Regions from separate parts of the Buttiauxella cochleicola genome, predicted to be linked through region 2. Evidence: predicted binding sites of a transcription regulator. Region 2 holds the regulator's gene; each other region holds the start of a gene.
What was found. The regulator CRP, encoded in region 2, controls carbon source genes, mostly activating them, when cyclic AMP is high. The targets are predictions, from matches to a motif close to ATGTGANNNNNNTCACAT.
Positions count from the first base shown of each region.

Region 1: the regulator CRP is predicted to act here: its motif matches at 1,681-1,698, upstream of azuC (stress response protein AzuC).
Region 3: the regulator CRP is predicted to act here: its motif matches at 1,926-1,943, upstream of LVQ79_RS03160 (glutathione S-transferase).
Region 4: the regulator CRP is predicted to act here: its motif matches at 2,115-2,132, upstream of rbsD (D-ribose pyranase).

Region 1 is NZ_JAJSOU010000006.1:78,956-82,134, reverse strand. Features, by position in the region: gene LVQ79_RS09775 (ABC transporter substrate-binding protein) at 1-1,314, opposite strand, end outside; gene azuC (stress response protein AzuC) at 1,516-1,599, opposite strand; gene LVQ79_RS09765 (MFS transporter) at 1,815-3,179, shown strand, end outside.
Region 2 is NZ_JAJSOU010000002.1:43,334-46,512, reverse strand. Features, by position in the region: gene LVQ79_RS02515 (YccS/YhfK family putative transporter) at 1-1,386, opposite strand, end outside; gene crp (cAMP-activated global transcriptional regulator CRP) at 1,577-2,209, opposite strand; gene LVQ79_RS02505 (OsmC family protein) at 2,525-2,929, shown strand; gene LVQ79_RS02500 (phosphoribulokinase) at 2,949-3,179, opposite strand, start outside.
Region 3 is NZ_JAJSOU010000002.1:184,697-187,875, reverse strand. Features, by position in the region: gene selA (L-seryl-tRNA(Sec) selenium transferase) at 1-1,032, opposite strand, end outside; gene LVQ79_RS03160 (glutathione S-transferase) at 1,103-1,711, opposite strand; gene LVQ79_RS03155 (PTS mannitol transporter subunit IICBA) at 2,201-3,179, shown strand, end outside.
Region 4 is NZ_JAJSOU010000002.1:440,929-444,107, reverse strand. Features, by position in the region: gene rbsC (ribose ABC transporter permease) at 1-93, opposite strand, end outside; gene rbsA (ribose ABC transporter ATP-binding protein RbsA) at 90-1,604, opposite strand; gene rbsD (D-ribose pyranase) at 1,612-2,031, opposite strand; gene kup (low affinity potassium transporter Kup) at 2,226-3,179, opposite strand, start outside.

The sequences.
Region 1 (3,179 bases), on a different contig from region 2:
AGACTTATAGCCATCAGGTTCCATACCCATGATGTAGCCACCCAGACTCAGCTCATAAGAGGTATTTTTCATATCCAGGCTGCGTTGGGACATGGCGTTAGCATCCAGTGGCATCAGCTCAACCGCAATACCCACGTTTTTCAGCTGCTGTTGAATATACAGCCCCATGCTTTCCTGAGTTTTATTGCTATTGATGTAGGCGAGGCGCAGTTTCAGATCCGCAGGGGCGCCCGCTTCTTTCAGCAATGCTTTCGCTTTTTCAACATCGTATTTGTAGGGTTCAACATCGTTGGTCTGATACAGCGTGTCTGGCGTCAGAATAGATGCGGCAGGTTGCGCATATTCCAGCGAAGAGAATGCAGCCTGAACCAGTTCATCTTTATTGATGGCATAAGCAATGGCCTGACGCAGCGCCTTGTTCTTCATGCTGTCGATATTCTGGTTAAACGTCATATATGCCAGACGCCCTTCCGGGTAGATAACGAAGTCAAATTTACCGCTACTTTTCAAACGATTGACATCCTGAGGGTCAATCATCTTCATATTGATTTCGCCGTTTTGCAGCGCAAGATTGGCAGAGTTGCTGTCTTTAGCGAAACGGTAAGTTACTGTGTCAAGCTTTGGCTTGCCGTTCCAGTAATCATCAAAGCGTGTCAGCGAGTAATACTGCCCGGCACGATATTCTTTGAATTTGAACGGGCCTGAACCGACTGGAGTATCGTTTTTGGTGCTCTTTTCCAGATCGCCACTGTCATTAGCAAACACATGTTCTGGGATTGGGTAAATCTGTACCAGCGTACCTACAAACGCAGCACTCACCTGTGGCAGAGTAAATTTCACTGTCAGGTCATCAACTTTGCTGACCTGAATTGGCTTGTCGCCGTACACAAACATGCTGCGGAAGAAGCTGTGCTGTTTCTCATCAAGCAACTTGTTGAAAGTGAACACCACGTCGCCTGCGGTAATAGGCTTGCCATCTTGCCATTTCAGATTTGGTTTGAGTTTTAAGATGTATGAGAGGTTATCTTCTGAAGGCGTAAGACTCTCTGCCAGAGCCCATTCAATTTTATCGCCATTGAAGCTATAAAGCGGTGCGTATAGCGTCTGCATGATAGTCAGCGTAGTACGGTCGCTGGCATACAGCGGGTTCATCGCTAACGGATCGCCAGTGGTCACGCCAACAATTAAATTGCCGCCATCCTGGGCTGCTTGTTTAGCCGGCGCAGGAGCAGTTTCAGTTTTTGCATTATCACAGCCAGAAAGGGCCAGGGCCAAAGAGGCAAACAGCGCAGATAACAACAGGGGTTTACGCATTTATTCACGGACTCCATCTCAATTAGAGACCGCATAGTGCACCAGCCATACCCACAATGTAAATAAGTGTAAAACGCATAACGTTATGCGAAAAAGTGCTAAAGAAGAAATTGTGGATATAAAGATTAATATCGTAGTTAAAAAGGCAAATTTCAGACATAAAAAAACCTGCCGCAGCAGGTTTTTTTTCAAGCGGGCAGATTAAAACATGCCAGCCGGCGGTACATCTTTAAAAGTCTTGCAGTATTGCTCGAACATGCTTTTCAGAATTTTGCGCATTTTCATTGTGTGCTCCGGTTTTTTGTTTTGCAGGTGTTGCTCGTTATGCGGCTAATAATATGACATCCGTCACACAAATCAATAGTTTTGTGATGCGTATCACATATTTTTCTTGTGGATTTTACATCTTCTTCACACAAAATGGCTTGCATATCCACGACTTAACTGGTTAATTGGCTCAACAATTTTTTAAAACATTATTTTAATTTTGAATTTCACTCATGACTAACTCCCCTTCTCCAGCAGCAAAACGTGGCATTTCAGGAATGGCACTCTTGGTCGCTGGCGCTTTTTTTATGGAATTTCTCGACGGGACGGTCATTGCCACCGCGCTGCCGGAAATGGCCCGAACTTTTGGTGTTGATGCCGTTGATCTGAATATCGGTATGAGTGCCTACTTGTTGACTCTGGCGGTATTAATACCCGCCAGCGGCTGGATTGCAGACCGATTTGGCGCACGTAAAGTTTTCACCCTGGCGCTCGGGATCTTCACTTTCGCCTCGGTACTGTGCGGCATTGCCAATACGATTGAGCAATTTGTCGCGATGCGCATTTTACAGGGAGTCGGTGGAGCGCTAATGGTGCCTGTCGGGCGGTTGGCTGTGCTGCGTACAACCCCTAAACATTTACTGATCACCGCGATTGCCACTCTCACCTGGCCCGCCCTGGTTGCCCCCATTATTGGCCCACCATTGGGCGGATTTATCACCAGCTACGCCTCGTGGCGTTGGATTTTCTATATCAACTTGCCACTTGGGTTAATTGCCATGGCGCTGGCGTGGCGATTGATTCCCGATATTCATGACGACGACCGTCGTCCATTTGACGGCATTGGTTTTACCGGCACTGCGGTGGTAATGATTAGCCTGGTGTACGGCCTGGAAATGCTTGGGCAATCGCAAATTAATGTGCTGCCAACTGTGAGCTTGCTGGTATTAGGTGCAGCGGCGCTGTGGTTCTCACTGTGGCACTTTAAACACGCTAAGCATCCGATGATTCGCCTTGATGCTTTAAAGGTGCAGACCTTTGGTGTGACGATGTATGGAGGCTCTTTATTTCGTACATCCATCAGCGCAGTGCCTTTTTTATTGCCGTTACTATTCCAGGTCGGTTTCGGAATGGATGCTTTTCATTCGGGTTTACTGGTGCTGGCAGTCTTCGCCGGAAATCTCGCGATGAAACCTGCAACGACATCATTAATTCGCGCATTAGGGTTCAAGAAATTACTCATTATTAACGGCCTTCTGAACGTCGCTTCTCTGCTGGCTTGTGCGTTTCTTACCCCGCACACCGCAATATGGGTGACCATAGCGATACTCTTCTTTGGCGGGATGTTCCGTTCGATGCAGTTTACAGGCATAAGCACCCTCGCCTTTTCAGATGTGCCATCCACGCAAATGAGCTACGCCAACACGCTATTTAGTACCGCAACGCAGCTTTCTGTAGGGCTTGGGATTACGCTTGGTGCGATAGGGATTCGTCTGGGGGAGAAAGTCAGCCAGTGGCTCGATTTAACCGCAATCCCTGGCATTTCTATTAAGATTTCGTTTGTGATGATTACGCTCATTTGCCTGGCAGGTTTGTTT
Region 2 (3,179 bases):
CGTCGCCCAGCCGTAGCTTTTGCGAATAAACAGATAGCTCACCAACGTAATGACCAGCATCGCGCCCAGAGCAATGCTTTGCGGGAAGTGGAAGTGAAGCGCAATACCTGCGATGGCAAGGCCTGCAATGGTGCCAGCCGAACGGTGGAGAATACGAACTCGTGTGGCACCGTAGCCGTTTTGCGTCACGAACATTACCGTCATTAAAATCCAGTAGGGCTTGGGCAGATGTAAAAATGCACCCAGCAGACTGGCTATCGTGAGCATCACACCCAATCTTGCTGCGTTGCGAAGCGCCGCTGACTTCAATGATAAATAACTTTTCAATGCCGCCCACAACGGTAAACGGCGTTGCCGGTCTTCCATTAAATCACGGACATACAGTGGGCGTTGGGTGCGTAGCACGCGAGCGACACGGCTGAAGTGGTAATGGCAAAATTGCCCAACCGGGTTATCTGGATTTTGACGGGCGATTTTCTCAAGGGCATCGATCTGTTTTTCCATCGTAAAACGCTGTGGATAACGATGGTAAAGAATGTCGTCAGCCAGTACACGTAACCGCGCCGCGATGGTCTGTGCATTCCAGCGAATAACTGCTTCTGCATGGCTTTGCTCGACGAGCTTCTGAACTTCAGCTGGTTGGTGAAGGCTTACCGAGATGTGCTCTTGCAAATCCAATGCTACCTGGAATGCACGCAGCAAACGCTTGTAGCCGTTTTGCTGGTTTGCCGCCAGCATATGAAGCTGTTGGTAGCACTGGGTAATGAGATCCACCGCTTTTTGCTGACGAGCCAGCAGCGGTGGGAGCGCTTTTTCCGGATCGGTATGTTGAGTCAGCATGCCGTATTTTGCTTCACAGTAATCTGCCAACTGCCGATAGAGCAGACTCAATGATTCCCGCAGTGGCTGCTCGCGCCACATCCAGAACCAAAACCAGTTAAATACGCCGTACCAAATCGTACCGGAGACATACAGCAGCATCGGTTTCCAGATCGGCATATTCCCGGCCATGCTGAGCGTAAATATGGCAGCAATGAGTGATGCGGGAAGCAGACGAGCGTGCAGGGAACTGATTTCTGCCGTGACACCCAGCAAGAGCGCCATCACAACAAGAATGACGGGCAGTGGCACAGTGGTGTAAAGCAGCAAAAGCTGCATGATCAAACTGCTGGCAGCAAACAGACAGCCACCGACGATCAGGCGTTTGAAGAAACGTTTGTGCGGAGTATCAAGACCGGCAATGTTGCAACAGGCAGGGACTAAAGAGAAAAGCAGACCAGACTGGAGATCGCCGACGAGCAAACCTACTGCCACCGGAAGGCACAGCACCAGCGTCTGCCGCAGTGCGTAGTTAACTTCGGGATGGTAGATCAGTCTTCGCCACATAAACCCTTCTTACTTAAAGCTGCAGCGGCGTTAGCTGCGTTCATTCACCCGAATCACTTACTTGAGTAAGCTCATCGGGATGAACTCACTTGCTGCCTTGCTGCAACTTCAATTAATCGGGTTTCGGATTTAGTTTTTTAGAGACAAAAAAGGCGTGTTATGAAGCAACACGCCATTTTTTAGACGGAGATTAACGAGTGCCGTATACGACGATCGTTTTACCGTGAGCGGAGATCAGATTTTGATCTTCCAGCATTTTCAAGATACGACCAACAGTTTCGCGAGAGCAACCCACGATCTGACCGATTTCCTGACGGGTAATTTTAATCTGCATACCGTCTGGGTGAGTCATTGCATCAGGTTGTTTAGCCAGGTTCAGCAGCGTCTGCGCGATGCGACCGGTAACGTCCAGGAATGCCAGGTTGCCTACTTTCTCTGAAGTGACTTGCAGACGGTTAGCCATCTGTGAAGACAGGCGCATCAGAATGTCTGGATTGACCTGGATCAGCTGGCGGAATTTTTTATAAGAAATTTCAGCCACTTCACAGGCACTTTTAGCACGAACCCAGGCACTACGTTCCTGACCTTCTTCGAACAGCCCTAACTCACCAATGAAATCGCCCTGATTTAGATAGGAGAGGATCATTTCCTTGCCCTCTTCATCTTTAATCAGAACAGCCACAGAGCCCTTGACGATGTAATACAACGTCTCTGCCTTCTCACCTTGGTGAATGAGTGTGCTCTTCGATGGATACTTATGAATGTGGCAATGGGACAAGAACCATTCGAGAGTCGGGTCTGTTTGCGGTTTGCCAAGCACCATGCGCGGTTATCCTCTGTTTTATAACTGGCTACCAACGACAGGACGCTAAACATCCTGTCTGGCGTTGCAAGTAATTAGAATATTCCCCACCTTGGGGAGATGGCATGCAAGTCATTCTTGCTGCCTGTAATTAGTGATGTCCTCTGCATACATGCATAACGTCAATGTATCGATGTAGCATCTGGATTGTTTTAGCATAGCTTTTGACAAGTGTCTCCTGTTGTCTCGTTTCAGCTTGACGCATGTCGCCTTCCGTTGCCAGATTTGCTGAATCTGCGTACTCTGAAAGGTAATTTTTCTACAGGAGTGAGTAGCATGCAGGCACGAGTGAAATGGGTTGAAGGGTTTACCTTCCTGGGCGAGTCCGCTTCAGGGCACCAGATCCTTATGGATGGCAATTCAGGTGATAAAGCACCAAGCCCAATGGAAATGGTGCTGATGTCCGTTGGCGGTTGCAGTGCAATTGACGTAGTTTCTATTTTGCAAAAAGGCCGCTACACCGTGACCGATTGTGAAGTGAAACTAACCTCTGAGCGCCGTGAAGAGGCTCCGCGTTTGTTTACGCATATCAATCTGCATTTCATCGTGACAGGCAAAGAGCTAAAAGATGCTGCAGTTTCCCGTGCAGTAGACCTCTCTGCTGAGAAGTACTGCTCTGTTGCACTGATGCTTGAAAAAGCGGTAAACGTTACACATAGCTATGAAGTGATTGAAGGCTAAAGAGTGAAAACGGGCGGGTTCAACCGCCCTGATTATTGATATTCCGACCTTCTGCCAGACGCTTAACCAGCGGTGTCATAATCAATTCCATCGCCAGCCCCATCTTGCCGCCCGGCACCACCAATGTATTGATATGCGAAATAAATGAGCCTTGTAGCATGGCGAGCAAATACGGGAAATCGATGTCATCCAGCCCGCGAAAATGAATCACCACAAAACTTTCATCCAGAGACGGGATGCCGCGAGCTGC
Region 3 (3,179 bases), 140 kb from region 2:
TTCCGGGTGTTGATAAAGGCGCAGCGTCGCTTCGAGTGCAGCCAGCGTCATTTTATCGGCGCGTAATGCGCGTTTAAGCGGGTGGCTTTGAATGCGGGCGATAAGATCTTTTTTGCCAACGATAATGCCCGCTTGCGGGCCGCCGAGCAGTTTATCACCAGAGAAACTCACAAGGCTTACGCCTGCGGCTATCAACTGTTGCGGCATAGGCTCTTCTGGCAATCCCCACTGAGTTAAGTCGACCAGCGAACCGCTGCCTAAATCAGTCACAACAGGGATATTTAACTCATTACCGAGTGCTACCAGTTCTGCTTCATCGACCGCTTTAGTAAAGCCCGCAACCTGGTAATTGCTGGTGTGGACTTTCATCAATAGCGCCGTATTTTCATTCGCCGCCTGGCGGTAATCTTTCAAATGCGTGCGGTTTGTCGTGCCAACTTCCACAAGTTGGCAACCCGCCTGGCGCATCACATCTGGAATACGGAATGCACCACCAATTTCGACCAGCTCGCCACGTGAAACTACAACCTCTTCGCCGCTGGCACATGCCGCCAGCATCAGCAATACGGCTGCCGCATTGTTATTAACGATACAGGCGTCTTCCGCACCGGTCAGTTCGCAAAGCAGGCCCGCCAATGCTTTGTCACGGTGCCCGCGCTCTGCACCATGTAAATCATATTCCAGTGTTACGGGGTAGCGCATTGCCTGAGTCACAGCCTCAATTGCGGCTTCTGCCTGCAATGCGCGACCCAGGTTGGTATGCAGTACCGTGCCGGTCAGGTTAAATACTGGTAATAGGGCGCTGCGCTGGCCTGACTCAAGCTGAAGCTGCGCATGAGCTGCCCAATCGCTGTTCCAGGGCGGCAGGATCTCCTGAGTACGAATGTGTTCCCGTGCCACCTCCAGCATCTCTCGTAAGGTGTTCACCACCTGAGTGTGGCCGAAATGGTGCAGCAAAGTGCTGAATGAGGCGTCACGTAACAGTTTATCGATTGCTGGAAGTTGGCTGTACAAGGTGCGATGGGTAGTCATAGCAAGCCGCAGAATGGTGAAATATTGCGATAGTTTACAGGGGGAGTTGCCCCCCTGTCATGGCGGGAGATCATGCTGTTGGCGGTTCAGTACGTGCAAAACTTTCCCGTTCGAAAAGTTTCTCCACCAGTTTGACTAAATGTGGGCGATCGACACACCAGCCTGGCGAAACGCGACGGAAATTGAGGTAGCCCACAGCGCATGCCACCGCAATGGTCGCGACGCTTAGGTTTTCCGCATCCAGTTTTTTATCTGCGACGTACTGTTCGAGCAGTGTCAGGCTGCGGCTTATTTTTTCACGTTGGCGTAGTAGTTCCGTTTCAGATTGCTGCTCCGGCGGGCGCTGGCGTTCGCGTACTGAAACCAGAGCCGCGTCCATAATGCCATCGGCCAGCGCTTCTATCTGGCGCATCTGCAGTGCAGCTAATGGATCGCGTGGGATGAGGGCTGGGGCGATATCCAACAGCTCAAGATATTCGGCAATTACCGGTGAATCGAACCAGTATTGCCCATCGCCGGTGACCAGCGCCGGGACTTTGCCCAGCGGGTTGTATTGCGGCGTGGTGCTTTCTGAAGTCCAGGGGTTATCGTTTACAAACTCAAACGTGATGCCCTTTTCCAGCAGGATCACTGAGATTTTGCGCACATACGGGCTGGTGTAATTACCGATAAGTTTCATTACATCGTCCATTTTAATCGACAAAGGGTAAGTATGGATCAGGAAGACTTAAGACGCCTGGGATCCCACGATGTTGTTTGCCGCTGCGCTGTAATTTTCTGACAAAATCCATTCTCTCCCTATGCCCGATTTGCCCTGGATCACACTCGCAAAAATCCACGTAAAATATTTTGTGAATCTCATCACATTTAAATAACAAAGTACCTCTCGTGAAATGTGATGTTAATCACACAAAGGCGTCAATGGTGAGCAAAATTTAGCCGCTGTGTTTTTTTTACACACCAATTATGTGATCTGGATCGCCTGATCATGCCTCACCACACCCTGCAATGAGTGATCTTAGTCACACAAAATCTAGCCTGCTGGACACCTTAACGATTCAGTGCCAGATTTGCGTCACTTAGAGCATCTGGCAGCGTTGCTTGCCACCACATTAACAATAAACCTCGGGCTGCTTTTCAGCGCGTAAACACAATAAGGGGTGTGCGTATGTCATCCGATATCAAGATCAGAGTGCAAAGCTTTGGTCGTTTCCTGAGTAACATGGTAATGCCAAATATCGGCGCGTTTATCGCCTGGGGTATTATCACCGCCTTATTTATCCCGACCGGTTGGTTGCCAAGTGAAACACTGGCGAAACTGGTAGGCCCAATGATTACCTATCTGCTGCCATTGCTCATCGGTTATACCGGTGGTCGTTTGATTGGTGGTGACCGTGGTGGTGTGGTGGGTGCAATCACCACCATGGGTGTTATCGTCGGTGCGGATATGCCGATGTTCCTCGGTGCGATGATTGCCGGTCCTCTGGGTGGCTGGGCGATTAAACATTTTGACGCGTGGGTAGACGGCAAAATCAAATCCGGCTTTGAAATGCTAGTGAACAACTTCTCCGCTGGCATCATCGGTATGATTCTGGCGATTCTGGCGTTCATGGGTATCGGCCCTGCGGTTGAAGTCCTGTCCAAAGTTCTGGCGGCGGGCGTTAACTTCATGGTTGTCCATGACATGCTGCCACTGGCTTCTATCTTCGTAGAACCAGCGAAAATCCTGTTCCTGAACAACGCCATCAACCACGGTATCTTCTCGCCGCTGGGTATTCAGCAGTCCCACGAACTGGGCAAATCAATCTTCTTCCTGATTGAAGCAAACCCAGGTCCAGGTATGGGCGTATTGCTGGCGTACATGTTCTTTGGTCGTGGTAATGCTAAGCAGTCTGCAGGCGGCGCGGCAATCATCCACTTCCTGGGCGGTATCCACGAAATTTACTTCCCATATGTGCTGATGAACCCACGTCTGATTCTGGCCGTTATCCTCGGCGGTATGACTGGCGTGTTCACTCTGACTATCCTGAACGGCGGCCTGGTTTCTCCGGCATCTCCGGGTTCTATCCTGGCGGTTCTGGCGATGACTCCAAAAGGTGCTTACTTCGCTAACATCGCAGCTATCGTGGCAGCAACAGTGGTGTCCT
Region 4 (3,179 bases), 400 kb from region 2:
AGCAATCAACACCAATAGTGCGATCAGTGATTTTTGCTCCAATAGCCACGCTTTAGTGAACCAGCGACGTGTCGAAATAGACTGGGTACTCATTTTACAGACTCCTGATTCACGCGATTTAACTTGCCGACGGCCGCCGCCATGAGTATTTCCTGGGTAGCCTCTTCACGGGTAAATTCCCCGCCCAAACGGCCTTCATGCATCACCATAATTCGGTCGCTCATACCTAGGACTTCCGGCATTTCGGACGAAACGAGAATGATGCTTAACCCATCGGCTTTGAACTGATTGATTAATTGATAAATTTCTTTTTTCGCCCCAACATCAACTCCGCGCGTTGGTTCATCAAGAATCAACACTTTCGGGCGCGTCATCAGGCCACGGGCAATCGCCACTTTTTGCTGATTCCCCCCTGAAAGCAGCCCAATCGGCTGTTCCATTGATGGGGTTTTCACGTTGAACAAACGGATAAAGTCCTGCACCGCTTGCTGTTCATCTTTATGTTTCAGGCGGCCCGCGTTATGGCTGAAGTAGCGCAGTGCGGTCAGCGACATGTTCTCTTTCACCGACATGCCGAGCACCAGCCCATCACGCTTACGGTCTTCCGAGATATAAACAATGCCGTTTGCCAGGCCATCTTGCGGTGAGCGCGTCACCACTTCACGACCGTCCAGCGCCACATAACCGCCCGTGCGCGGCAGTGCGCCGTACAGCACTTTCATTAATTCGGTACGGCCCGCGCCCATCAAACCGGCAACGCCAAGAATTTCACCTTTGCGCAGAGTGAAACTCACGTCATGTACGCCTGGTCCGGAAAGGTTGTCGACGCGCAAAAGGATTTCGCCGGGTTGCTTATCCAGACGAGGGTATTGGTCTTCAAGTTTGCGGCCGACCATCATTTCGATAAGCGTATCTTCGGTCAGCGTCACCACTTCACGTTCGGCAATAAACTGCCCGTCGCGGAACACGGTCACGTCGTCGCAAATCTCGAAGATCTCTTTCATGCGGTGGGAGATATAGACGATGCCACGCCCCTGAGCTTTCAGCTCGCGGATAACGCGGAATAAAGAATCGGTTTCGGTATCGGTCAAAGCATCGGTTGGTTCGTCCATCACAATGACTTTCGACTCGAAGCTCAGAACCTTGGCGATTTCGACCATCTGCTGATCGCCAATCGACAAATCGCCCACCAGCTTCTGGCTAGTAAAGCGCAGGTTCAGTTTCGCCAGCAGTTTGTCTGCTTCGGCGTACATTTTCGTCCAGTCAATCTTGCCGAAACGGCCAACAAATTCACGACCGAGGAAGATGTTTTCCGCAATACTGAGCTGCGGAATCAGGTTGAGTTCCTGATGAATAATCCCGATGCCCGCTTCCTGTGAGGATTTTGGGCCGGTAAAGATGGTTTCTTTGCCAAGCCACAACAGCGAACCCGCATCACGCTGATAAATGCCGGTCAGCACTTTCATCATGGTGGATTTGCCTGCGCCGTTTTCACCTACCAGCGCCATCACGCGCCCCGGATAAACATTCAGCGCGGCTCCTGACAGGGCTTTTACGCCCGGGAACGCTTTATCGATCCCTTTTAATTGCAGTAACGGTTCCATGCCGGCCTCAGAAAGTTACGCCAGCACAGAGAATGATATTCGCATACGGGGAACACTCCCCGCTGCGAATAACCGCCTGGCTATCAGCGGTGTGTTGCTTGAACTGCTCATGACTAATGTAACGAATAGAAATGGTGTTTCCCTGGTGTTGTTGCAGTTGCTCGATATGGCTAAGCAACGTTTCATGGAGTTGGGGATTATGTTGTTTAATTTCCGAAGCTAAGATCGCCGCTTCAACCTGCATCTCTTGCGTTACGACTTCAACGACCTGCATAAAACCCGGTACGCCGTGAGTCAGAGCCAAATCTATACGCGGTGTATTGCGCGGGATCGGCAATCCTGCATCGCCAATCACCAGCGTGTCGGTGTGGCCAAGACGGGAAATAACAGACGAGATATCAGCGTTGAGAACTGTGCCTTTCTTCATTTTCTTACTCCACTAGCGAAACGTTTCGCTGGAGTAAAGTGTAGGAAATATAGTGATGGTAAAACAACCAGCACATTGCGGAAATGTGATCGCCATCGAAACGTTTCGCTGCATTGTTTCATTAAGAAGGAAATGAGAGCGCGTTCAGTCAAGAGGCAAAGAAAAACGCCCCTTCGATTGAAGAGGCGTTGGCGTTAAATCTCGACCTGGGTACCTAACTCGATAACCCGGTTTGGCGGGATTTCGAACTGGTCAGGCGCTCGCAGAGCGTTTCGTTGCAAGGCTAAGAATAGCTTGCCGCGCAGTCGCAAATACCACGGGCGTTTACCGATGATCAGCGATTCATGGGACATAAAGAACGACGTCTCCATCATTCGGCAGCTCAACCCTTCCAGGCCACAGCGATGGAACACCTCTTCCACGTTTGGCGTTTCGCGCCAGCCGTAGCTTGCGACCACTCGCCAGAAGGTAGGCGAAAGCTGTTCTATAGAAACACGACGTACATTATGAACGTACGGTGCATCTTCTGTTCGCAGCGTCAGGAGTACCACCCGCTCATGCAGCACTTTGTTGTGCTTGAGGTTGTGAAGCATGGCAAAAGGAATCACGTTCAGCGCACGGGACATATAAACTGCTGTACCCGGCACGCGTACCGGCGGTGATTTTTCCAGGGAGGCAATCATCGCTTCCAGTGAATTTCCGTGCTCATGCATACGGCGCAGCAGACGGAAACGCTCGCTTTTCCAGGTCGTCATAATGATAAACATCACTAGCGCCAGGCACAGCGGCAGCCAACCACCGGAGAAGATTTTGACCACGTTTGCTGAGAACAACGGGATATCGATACACAGGAAAGCAAAGCCCATCAGCAGCACAGCAATTTTGTTCCAGTGCCAGTTTTTGGTGGCGACGGTACAACAAAGGATGGACGTCAGCACCATCGTACCCGTTACCGCGATACCGTAAGCTGCTGCCAGGTTGCTGGAGTGCTCGAAACTCACAATCACAATCACCACGGAGATATAAAGGAGCCAGTTAATTGCTGGCACATAAATCTGCCCGGATTCCATTTCCGAGGTGTGGATGATGCGCATTGGCGACAGGTAACCCAGGCGCACAGCCTGGCGAGTCAACGAGAACACGCCGGA